3 regions of the Streptomyces sp. AF1A genome follow, and region 2 is predicted to be linked to each of the others. Evidence: riboswitches for the same ligand, from Rfam matches in the RefSeq annotation. Region 2 holds a riboswitch; each other region holds the start of a gene.
The links. A riboswitch is a leader RNA that binds a small molecule or an ion and turns the genes downstream of it on or off. The one in region 2 is predicted to bind thiamine pyrophosphate.
Positions count from the first base shown of each region.

Region 1: it holds a riboswitch for thiamine pyrophosphate, as region 2 does, so the genes downstream of both, ACLU3S_RS29485 (thiamine ABC transporter substrate binding subunit) here and thiO (glycine oxidase ThiO) in region 2, are expected to answer to the same signal.
Region 3: it holds a riboswitch for thiamine pyrophosphate, as region 2 does, so the genes downstream of both, thiC (phosphomethylpyrimidine synthase ThiC) here and thiO (glycine oxidase ThiO) in region 2, are expected to answer to the same signal.

Region 1 is NZ_JBLEBI010000160.1:7,416-10,681, reverse strand. Features, by position in the region: gene ACLU3S_RS29490 (ABC transporter permease) at 1-741, opposite strand, end outside; gene ACLU3S_RS29485 (thiamine ABC transporter substrate binding subunit) at 759-1,790, opposite strand; TPP riboswitch at 1,919-2,026, opposite strand; gene rlmN (23S rRNA (adenine(2503)-C(2))-methyltransferase RlmN) at 2,050-3,156, opposite strand.
Region 2 is NZ_JBLEBI010000087.1:10,840-14,105, forward strand. Features, by position in the region: gene ACLU3S_RS22160 (thiazole synthase) at 1-357, opposite strand, end outside; gene thiS (sulfur carrier protein ThiS) at 361-573, opposite strand; gene thiO (glycine oxidase ThiO) at 570-1,730, opposite strand; TPP riboswitch at 1,728-1,839, opposite strand; gene ACLU3S_RS22175 (hypothetical protein) at 1,892-2,242, shown strand; gene ACLU3S_RS22180 (NAD(P)/FAD-dependent oxidoreductase) at 2,275-3,266, shown strand, end outside.
Region 3 is NZ_JBLEBI010000008.1:32,932-36,197, forward strand. Features, by position in the region: gene thiC (phosphomethylpyrimidine synthase ThiC) at 180-1,982, opposite strand; TPP riboswitch at 1,975-2,152, opposite strand; gene ACLU3S_RS04410 (hypothetical protein) at 2,383-2,544, shown strand; gene ACLU3S_RS04415 (SsgA family sporulation/cell division regulator) at 2,658-3,095, opposite strand; gene ACLU3S_RS04420 (IclR family transcriptional regulator) at 3,196-3,266, opposite strand, start outside.

The DNA.
Region 1 (3,266 bases), on a different contig from region 2:
GACGAACTGGACGAGGGTGAGGACGGCGGCCGTGGGCAGGTCGAAGACCTCCGAGGTCTGCCGGTAGATCTCCACTTCGATGGTGGAGAACGTGGGCCCGCCGAGGATCTGGACGACGCCGAAGGAGGTGAAGGTGAACAGGAACACCATCAGCGCGGCGGCGGCCACGGCGGGCGCCAGGGCCGGGAGGGTGACCTTCCGCCACGCCTGGAGGGGCGATGCGCCCAGCATGCGCGCGGCCTCCTCCTGCCGGGGGTCGAGCTGGGCCCACAGCCCGCCCACCGTCCGCACGACGACGGCGTAGTTGAAGAAGACATGGGCCAGCAGGATGGCCCACACCGTGGTGTCCAGCCGTACGCCCCACAGCCGGTCGAGCAGCCCGCCGTGCCCGACCAGCGCGAGGAACGCGCTGCCGGCGACGACGGTCGGCAGCACGAACGGCACGGTGACGACGGCGCGCAGCACCTGCTTGCCCGGGAAGTCGAGCCGGGCGAAGACGTGGGCGGCGGGCAGGGCGAGCAGCAGGGTCAGCGCGGTGGAGGCGAGCGCCTGCCAGGTGGTGAACCACAGCACGTGCCGGATGTCCGGCTGCGTGAGCACGTCCGCGATCCGCCCGGGATGCCAGGCGCCGTCGGTCTTCAGCCCGCGGGCCACGATCGCGGCCACCGGCCAGGCGAAGAACACGGCGAAGAACGCGACGGGCAGGGCCAGCAGCCCGAGCCGCGTCGCGCTCCCGCGCATGTCCCGTCGGCGGGGAGCTACTTCAGTACGAGCGAGGTCCACGTCTTGACCCACTGATCACGGTTGGCGGCGATCTTGTCGGGGGCCATGGTCTCGGGGTGCTGGGCGGCCGGGCCGTACTTGGTGAAGTCGGCGGGCACGGCGGCCCCCTTCACCACCGGGTAGACGAACATCTTGAGCGGCATGTCCTCCTGGAACTCCTTGGTCAGCAGGAAGTCGATGAAGGCCTTGGCGCCCTTGGGGTTCTTCGCGTTGCTCAGCACCCCGGCGAACTCGATCTGCCGGAAGCAGGTGCCGGTGGCCACGCCGGTCGGGGCGGTGCTGGGCCGCTTCTTGGCGTAGATCACCTCGGCGGGCGGGGAGGAGGCGTACGACACGACCAGCGGCCGGTCGCCACCGGCCTTCTTCCCCTCCGACGAGCCGGAGAACTCCTGGTAGTAGGCCTGGTCCCAGCCGTCGACGACCTTCACGCCGTTGGCCTTCAGCTTCTTCCAGTAGTCCTGCCAGCTGTTGTCGCCGAACTGCGCGGCGCTGCCGAGCAGGAAGCCGAGGCCGGGCGAGGAGGTGGCCGCGTTCTCGGTGACGAGCAGGTTCTTGTACTCGGGCCTGGCCAGGTCGGCGAAGGACTGCGGCGGGGCGAGACGGTGGTCGGCGAAGTACTTCTTGTCGTAGTTGACGCATATGTCGCCGTAGTCGATCGGCGTGACCCGGTGCCTGTCCTTGTCGAGTTGGTACTGGGCGCCGACCGTGCCGAGTCCCTTGGCGGTGTACGGCTGGAACAGCCCGTTGTCGAGGGCCCGGGACAGCAGCGTGTTGTCGACGCCGAAGAAGACGTCGCCCTGGGGGTTGTCCTTGGTCAGGATGGCCTTGTTGACGGCCTGTCCCGCGTCGCCGTCCCGCAGGTTTCTGACCTTGTACCCGGACTGCCTCTCGAAGTCCTTGATGACGCTCTTGGAGGCGGCCCACGAGTCGTGGCTGACGAGGGTCACGGTCTTGGAGTCGCCGGAGGCGTGGCTGCCGGACGATCCGCATGCGGCGAGGGTGACCATGCCCAGGGCGACGGCCACGGCCGCCAGCCGCCTTGTGGTGATGCTCAACGAAGTCCTCCTGGGGTTGGCCAGGAAGAGACGCGGCCCTGCCCGGGCTCCCGCGCGGGAGCCCGGGCAGGGCGCAACAGCTCGAGTGATGACCGAACTTCCTACCCAGAATGACCTGGGCGAGGTTCAGAGGGTCTGCGGCCCGGTTGCCGCACTCTCAGCGCTGTGGCGCTCCCCTGTCGGAATATGGAGTTGTATGGACGTCGTCAGATTACCGCTCGGTGGCCGCCAGCTGACCACAGGCCCCGTCGATCTCCTGGCCCCGGGTGTCCCGGATGGTGACCGGTACCCCGTGCGCCTCGATGGCCGCCACGAAGGCCTTCTCGTCCTCGGGCCGTGAGGCGGTCCACCGGGAGCCCGGAGTCGGGTTCAGCGGGATGAGGTTGACGTGCACGGGCTTGCCCCTGAGCAGCCGGCCGAGCCGGTCGCCGCGCCATGCCTGGTCGTTGATGTCCCGGATCATGGCGTACTCGATGGACAGCCGGCGCCCGGACTTCGCGGCGTACTCGAACCCGGCGTCCAGCACCTCGCGCACCTTCCAGCGGGTGTTGACGGGGACGAGGGTGTCGCGCAGCTCGTCGTCGGGGGCGTGCAGGGAGATCGCGAGCCGGCACTTGAAGCCCTCGTCGGCGAACCGGTGGATGGCGGGCACCAGGCCGACGGTCGAGACGGTGATCCCGCGCTGCGAGAGCCCGAGCCCGTCCGGCGCCGGGTCGGTCAGCGCACGGATGGCCCCCACGACCCGCTTGTAGTTGGCCAGCGGCTCACCCATGCCCATGAAGACGATGTTGGACAGCCGGGCCGGCCCGCCGGGCACCTCCCCGTCCCGCAGCGCCCGCATCCCGTCGACGATCTGGTGGACGATCTCCGCGGTGGACAGGTTCCGGTCCAGTCCCGCCTGCCCGGTGGCGCAGAACGGACAGTTCATCCCACACCCGGCCTGTGAGCTGATGCACATGGTCACCCGGTCCGGGTAGCGCATCAGCACGGACTCGACGAGTGTCCCGTCGAACAGCCGCCACAGCGTCTTGCGGGTCGTCCCCTGGTCGGTCGACAGATGCCGGACGACCGTCATGAGCTCGGGGAGCAGCGCCTCGCGCAGCTTCTCCCGGGAGCCGGCCGGGATGTCGGTCCAGTGCTCCGGTCCGTGCGCGTACCGCGCGAAGTAGTGCTGCGAGAGCTGCTTGGCACGGAACGGCTTCTCACCGATCTCGGCCACCGCGTCCTTGCGCTCGGCAGGCGTGAGATCGGCAAGATGCCGCGGCGGCTTCTTGGCTCCGCGCGGCGCGACGAAAGTGAGTTCTCCGGGCTTGGGCATGGTGGTACCAGTGTCGCAGATCCAATCGGGTGACCTGGGGCCGCCGGTCCGGACGACTGTCGTCGGCGGTGGGCGTCAGGGTTGCTCAGCCGGCCCTCGTCATCGGTCAC
Region 2 (3,266 bases):
CGCGGCCTCCAGCAGCTCCACCGGGTCCGGCAGCAGCGTCCGCTCGTCGGCGATGACCTCCAGCTTGACCAGGTCCGTGCCGAGCGCCTCCCTGGCCAGCCGGGCGGTGAGCACGGCCTCCCCGGCGGTGAAGCAGCCCGCCGTGTTCGGCAGCACCCGGATGCCCAGTTTCCGCAGCACCGACAGCACCGAACCGTGCACGGACGGGTCAACCCGCCGCATCGCGACCGTCGTCAGCTCCGTGCCCGAGGCGACCAGCGCCCGCTCCAGCACGTCCAGGCTGGGCGCCCCGCCCGTGCCCATGATCAGCCGGGACCCGAAGGACACCCCGCCGAGGACGAAGGGATCGTCGGCCATGGCTCAGCCTCCCTGGACGGCGGTGAGAACCTCGACCCGGTCGCCCTCGGCCAGCGCCGTGGCCGGCCACTGCGCGCGCGGGACGACGGTCTCGTTGACGGCGGCCGCCACCCCGGAGGGCGCCGCGACCAGTGAACGTACGACGGTGTCGAGCGCGGTGCCCGGGGAGACCTGGCGGCGCTCGCCGTTGACGGAGATGGTGACGGAGGCGGTCATGCGGGCTGCTCCGAGCGGACGGCGCCGAAGCGCTTGGGCGTGAACGGACGGGCTTCATCGGGGAGTTCGCCGGTGACGAGGGCGTGCGCCAGCACGTCCCCGGTGACCGGCGTGAGCAGCACCCCGTTGCGGTGGTGCCCGGTGGCCAGCAGCAGCCCGTCGAGCCCGGACGGGCCGAGCAGCGGCGCGTTGTCGGGGGAGCCGGGGCGCAGCCCGGCGCGGGTCTCGGTGAGCGGCAGCTCGGTGATGCCCGGCACCAGCTCGTGCGCGTCGCGCAGCAGCTCGTACACGCCGCCCGCGGTGACCGTCGTGTCCCAGCCCAGCTCCTCGCTGGTGGCCCCGACGACCAGCTCGCCGTCCTCGCGGGGCACCAGGTAGACCTGGCTGCCGCGGACCACGGCCCGCACGGTCCGGCTCAGGAACGGCGCGAACCGCCGCGGCACGGTCAGCCGCAGCACCTGGCCCTTCACCGGCCGCACCGGCGGCAGCAGCTCGTCCGGCACGCCCGGGAGCCGCCCGCTCAGGCTGCCGGCCGCCAGCACCACCTGCCCGGCGCGCAGCGCGGTGCCGTCCGCGGTGGTGACCCCCGCGGCCCGGTCCCCGACCACGTCCAGCCGCTTTGCCCAGGCCCGGTGGAACGCCACCCCGGCCCGCTCGCACGCGGCCACCAGGGCCGCGGCCAGCCGCCGCGGGTCGATCTGGTGGTCGCCGTCGACGCGCAGCCCGCCGCGCACGCCGGGTGCCAGCATCGGCTCCAGGCGGCGGCACTCCCGCCCCGACAGCCACTCCGATGCGAGGCCCGAGCGCTGCTGCAGGGCGTGCAGCTCCCGGAGGTGGGCGCGGTCGTCGGCGTCCAGCGCGACCGCGAGCGTGCCGCAGCGGCGGTAGCCGAGGCCGTGGCCGGTCAGCTCGGTCAGCTCGGCCGCGAAACCGGGGTAGCGGCGGGCCGACTCCAGGTTGAGGGCGAGCAGGGTCTCCTCGCCGTAGTGCAGTTCGGTGACCGCGGCCAGCATCCCGGCCGCGACCTGCGCGGCCCCGCCCCCTGGCGCGGGGTCGACCACGGCCGTCGCGAGCCCGCGCTGCGCGGCGCGCCAGGCCGTGACCAGGCCGATGATCCCGCCCCCGATGACGAGGACGTCGGACGTACGTGACGACATGGGCGTCCAGCCCCTCCCTTCGCCGGCATGACCCGGATCAGGTTCGTACGGTCGGAGGCCGCCAGCCTCCCTCTCAGCCCGGTGCGTCCGGGCTCCCGCGAGTGCTTGTACGGGGGTTACCCTAGCCCGCCGTACTCGTCACCCGTAAGGAGCCCTCCGCCGTGGCCCGCTCGCTGGACGGACTGATCCTCGCCCCCGTCTCGGACCAAGCGCCAGGTCAGGTGGGTACCCGGACCCGGTTCGCGTACCACGAGAAGGACGGCGAGGTGTGGGCCGAGTACGCCGGTGGCGACGTCGTGCGCGGCCATCTGGTGGGCACCCGCGAGGGGGACCGGGTGGACTTCCGGTACGTGCAGCTCAGGACCGACGGGAGGACCGCCTCCGGGCACTGCGTGTCCACGGTCGTGGAGCTGCCCGACGGGCGGGTGCGGCTCGAGGAGACCTGGGAGTGGGAGTCGCAGCCGGGCTCCGGCACGAGCGTTGTGGAAGAGGTCACCGCACCCGCCCGCTGACTGACAGTTCGTCAGTTGTTTATCGTGATCGGATGAGGGAGCAGACAGCGCACGAGGGCACGTCCCCGGTGCGGCGCGTGGTCGTCGTCGGTGCGGGCATGGCCGGGGTGCAGACCGCGGTCGCCCTGCGGGAGCAGGGCTTCAAGGGCGGCGTGACCGTCATCGGCGCCGAGCCGCACCAGCCGTACGACCGCCCGCCGCTGTCGAAGGCCGTGCTGCTCGGCAAGGCCGAGGACTCCGCCTTCGACGTGGACTTCGACTCGCTGGGCGTCGACCTCCGGCTCGGCTGCGAGGCGCAGGGCGTGCGGCCCGCCGAGCACGAGCTGGACACCGAGGCGGGGCCGGTCCCGTACGACGTCCTGGTCCTCGCCACCGGCGCCGAGCCGATCACGCTGCCCGGCACCGAGGGCGTGCCCGGGGTGCACCTGCTGCGCACCCTGGACGACGCCGAACGGCTGCGGCCGGTGCTGAGCCGGCAGCACGACATCGTGGTCGTCGGCGCGGGCTGGATCGGCGCCGAGTTCGCCACCGCCGCCCGGGAGGCGGGGTGCGCGGTGACCGTCGTGGAGGCCGCCGACCGGCCGCTCCCCGGTTCCCTGCCCGCCGAGGTCGCCGCCCCGATGGCCGCCTGGTACGCCGACGCGGGCGCCGAACTGCGCACCCACGCGCGCGTGGAGCGCGTCGAGCCCGGCGCGGTCGTCCTCGCCGACGGCACGCGGCTGCCCGCGGGCGCGGTCGTCGTCGGCATCGGCGCCCGCCCCGCCACCGCGTGGCTGGCCGGCTCCGGCATCGAACTGGGCGCGCGCGGCGAGATCGTCGCGGACGCCCACCTGCGGGCCTCCGTGCCGGACGTGTACGCCGTCGGCGACTGCGCGTCCTTCCCCTCGGCGCGCTACGACGAGCGGCTGCTCGTCCACCACTGGGACAACGCCCTGCAGGGCCCGCGCACGGTCGCCGCGCACATCCTCGGCGAGACCGCGGCCGTCTACGACCCGGTGCCGTACTTCTGGTCCGAGCAGTTCGG
Region 3 (3,266 bases), on a different contig from region 2:
CGGCGAACGAGTGAAGGATTAGCCGGACAAACACCTTGTTCAGGAATCGGTCGGGCCTACATGCAGCACGTATGAGGAATGGGCGAAATGCGCGACCCCTGCCGCGGCCGAGGACGAGGCGGTCCGCGCACCGACCAGCCTCGGGCTGTTCGGCAGCGCGAGACCGCCCCTGGTGCGCCTCAGTCCGCGATCGGCAGGTAGACCCGGTTGCCCGCCTCGGCGAACTCCCTCGACTTCTGGAGCATCCCCTCGGCGATCTCCTCCGCCGACGCTCCCTCAGCCGCGTCACCACCGAACCGCTCCGTGATGCTGTGGCTGATCTTCATACTGCAGAACTTCGGTCCGCACATGGAGCAGAAGTGGGCCGTCTTGGCGGGCTCGGCCGGCAGGGTCTCGTCGTGGAACTCCCGTGCCGTGTCCGGGTCCAGAGCGAGGTTGAACTGGTCCTCCCACCGGAACTCGAAGCGGGCGTCGGACAGGGCGTCGTCCCACTCCTGTGCGCCCGGGTGCCCCTTGGCGAGGTCGGCCGCATGAGCAGCGATCTTGTAGGTGATGACGCCGGTCTTGACGTCGTCCCGGTTGGGCAGGCCCAGGTGCTCCTTGGGCGTGACGTAGCAGAGCATCGCCGTGCCCCACCAGGCGATCATCGCGGCGCCGATGCCGGAGGTGATGTGGTCGTACGCCGGCGCGACATCCGTGGTCAGCGGGCCGAGCGTATAGAACGGAGCCTCATCGCAGATCTCCTGCTGAAGGTCGATGTTCTCCTTGATCTTGTGCATCGGGACGTGACCGGGGCCCTCGATCATCGTCTGTACGTGGAAACGCCTGGCGATCCGGTTGAGTTCCCCGAGCGTCCGCAACTCCGCGAACTGCGCCTCGTCGTTGGCGTCCGCGATCGAGCCGGGGCGCAGACCGTCGCCCAGCGAGTACGTGACGTCGTAGGCGGCGAGGATCTCGCACAGCTCCTCGAAGTTCTCGTACAGGAACGACTCCTTGTGGTGCGCCAGGCACCACGCGGCCATGATCGAGCCGCCACGCGAGACGATGCCGGTCTTGCGGTTCGCCGTGAGCGGGACGAACGGCAGGCGCACGCCCGCGTGGACCGTCATGTAGTCCACGCCCTGCTCGGCCTGCTCGATGACGGTGTCCTTGTAGATCTCCCACGTCAGTTCCTCGGCCTTGCCGTCGACCTTCTCCAGGGCCTGGTAGAGCGGCACGGTGCCGATGGGGACGGGGGAGTTGCGCAGCACCCACTCGCGGGTGGTGTGGATGTTGCGGCCGGTGGACAGGTCCATGACCGTGTCGGCGCCCCAGCGGGTCGCCCAGGTCATCTTCTCGACCTCCTCCTCGATGGAGGACGTCACCGCGGAATTGCCGATGTTGGCGTTGACCTTCACCAGGAACCGCTTGCCGATGATCATCGGCTCGATCTCCGGGTGGTTGACGTTGGCGGGCAGCACCGCCCGACCCGCCGCGATCTCCTCGCGGACCACCTCGGGGGAAACGTTCTCCCGGATGGCCACGAACTCCATCTCGGGAGTGATCTCGCCCCGGCGCGCGTACGCGAGCTGCGTGACGGCCTGGCCGCCCCGGCCCCGCCGCGGCTGGCGCGGGCGTCCCGGGAAGACCGCGTCGAGGTTGCGCAGTCCCCCGCGCGGCGAGGTGTGCTTGATGCCGTCGTCCTCGGGACGGACGGGACGGCCCGCGTACTCCTCGGTGTCGCCGCGGGCGATGACCCAGTTCTCCCGCAGCGGCGGCAGGCCCCTGCGGACGTCGGTGTCGACGAGTGGATCGGTGTACGGGCCCGACGTGTCGTACAGCGTGACCGACTGCCCGTTGGTGAGGTGCACCTGACGGACCGGCACACGCACGTCGGGGCGTGAGCCCTCGACGTACGCCTTGTGCCAGCCGATGGACTTCCCGGCCTCCCGCGACGTGTCGTCCTGAACGGAGGCAGGTGTGCGTGCGTCCTTGTTGGTCATGAGACCTACTCCCTACGCCGGCATTACCCGGTAACAGGTTCGGCGGTCGACGCAGCGGTTTCCGTCTGCCGACGCTTCCCGCGGAACATCCCGTGTTCCACGTGAAACATCACATGTACGGAGGTCAGCGCCCTCTCAGCCCGGTGCTCCGAGCTCCCGCGTGTGCAAAGGTGCTCCCACGCTAGCGTCATATACAGCGCGGTGAACAGTGGGCCTCCGCCCTTCTTGCCAGGATCGAGCGTGCCCGGGATGGAGCAGTACCCGTATCAACCGCCCGAGCCTCGCCGCCGAGACGGCTCGGGACAGGAGGGCGGATACGCGCCCACGACGGCCGTGCGGCCGTCCCCGGCCAGCCCCGGGGACACCCTCAGGCGGTCCCGGCCGACCACGACGCGAGATCGTGCGCACGCTGGCCGGCTCCTTCGGCCTGGTCGCCTCGGTCGCGGTCACGACCGCGCTCGCCGCGCTGGTGGTGGCGGCCGACCGGCCCGGACGCGCCGGCGCCGGCCGGTGCACAGTCCCCGCCGGCACGCGGCGGCCGGGGCGACGCCGGAAGCGGTGAGGCCGGGGCCGCCCGCAAGCACCGATTCCTGGACTTCCGGTTCCCCGCGCAGAAGCGTTCCTGCACAGTTCCGTACGGCACGGCACAGCGTCCGTCGCCCGGACCGCGACCGCTCAGCCGGCGCTCTGCTCCTCGGCGAGGATGCGGTCCAGGGCTTCCTCGAGATGGGCGTCGAAATCGGCCAGGGCGCCTTCCTGGCCGAGCGGCACCAGCTTGTCCGTACGATCGAGGAAGGCCACGAGCGGCGGCGTCGACGAGCGGAACAGGGCGTAATCGCTGCCGACCTGAAGCCGGATCAGCACCTCACCCAGCACCTCGGTATCGACCGGTGCGATGCGCACATCCCCCTCCCCGCACGGGCGCCCGACCCCGTCGATGAGCAGTTCGCGCCCGAAGACCCAGGTGACCGGGGCGTCACCGGGCAGATGGAAGGTGAGCCGCACGGCATAGGGATCACCTGTCTCGTAGCGCAGCTCCACCGGAATGCGGAAGGAGAGCTCCTCCGAGACGAGAAAGCTCATCATGACCTCTGCCTGTACGGACTCTCGCATCGCCTACCCCGTCGTATGACGTCGACTGGCCGGGACTGATCCCTATGACCGTGGGTCAAATCTTGCTGAACGTACACAGCAGATCACAAGGAGTGAGTTTTCAGATACTGATAGAGAGCGTCAGGGAGCCGATGTGGCGCCCGATCTCCGCCTGCAACCGGTGGGCCGCGG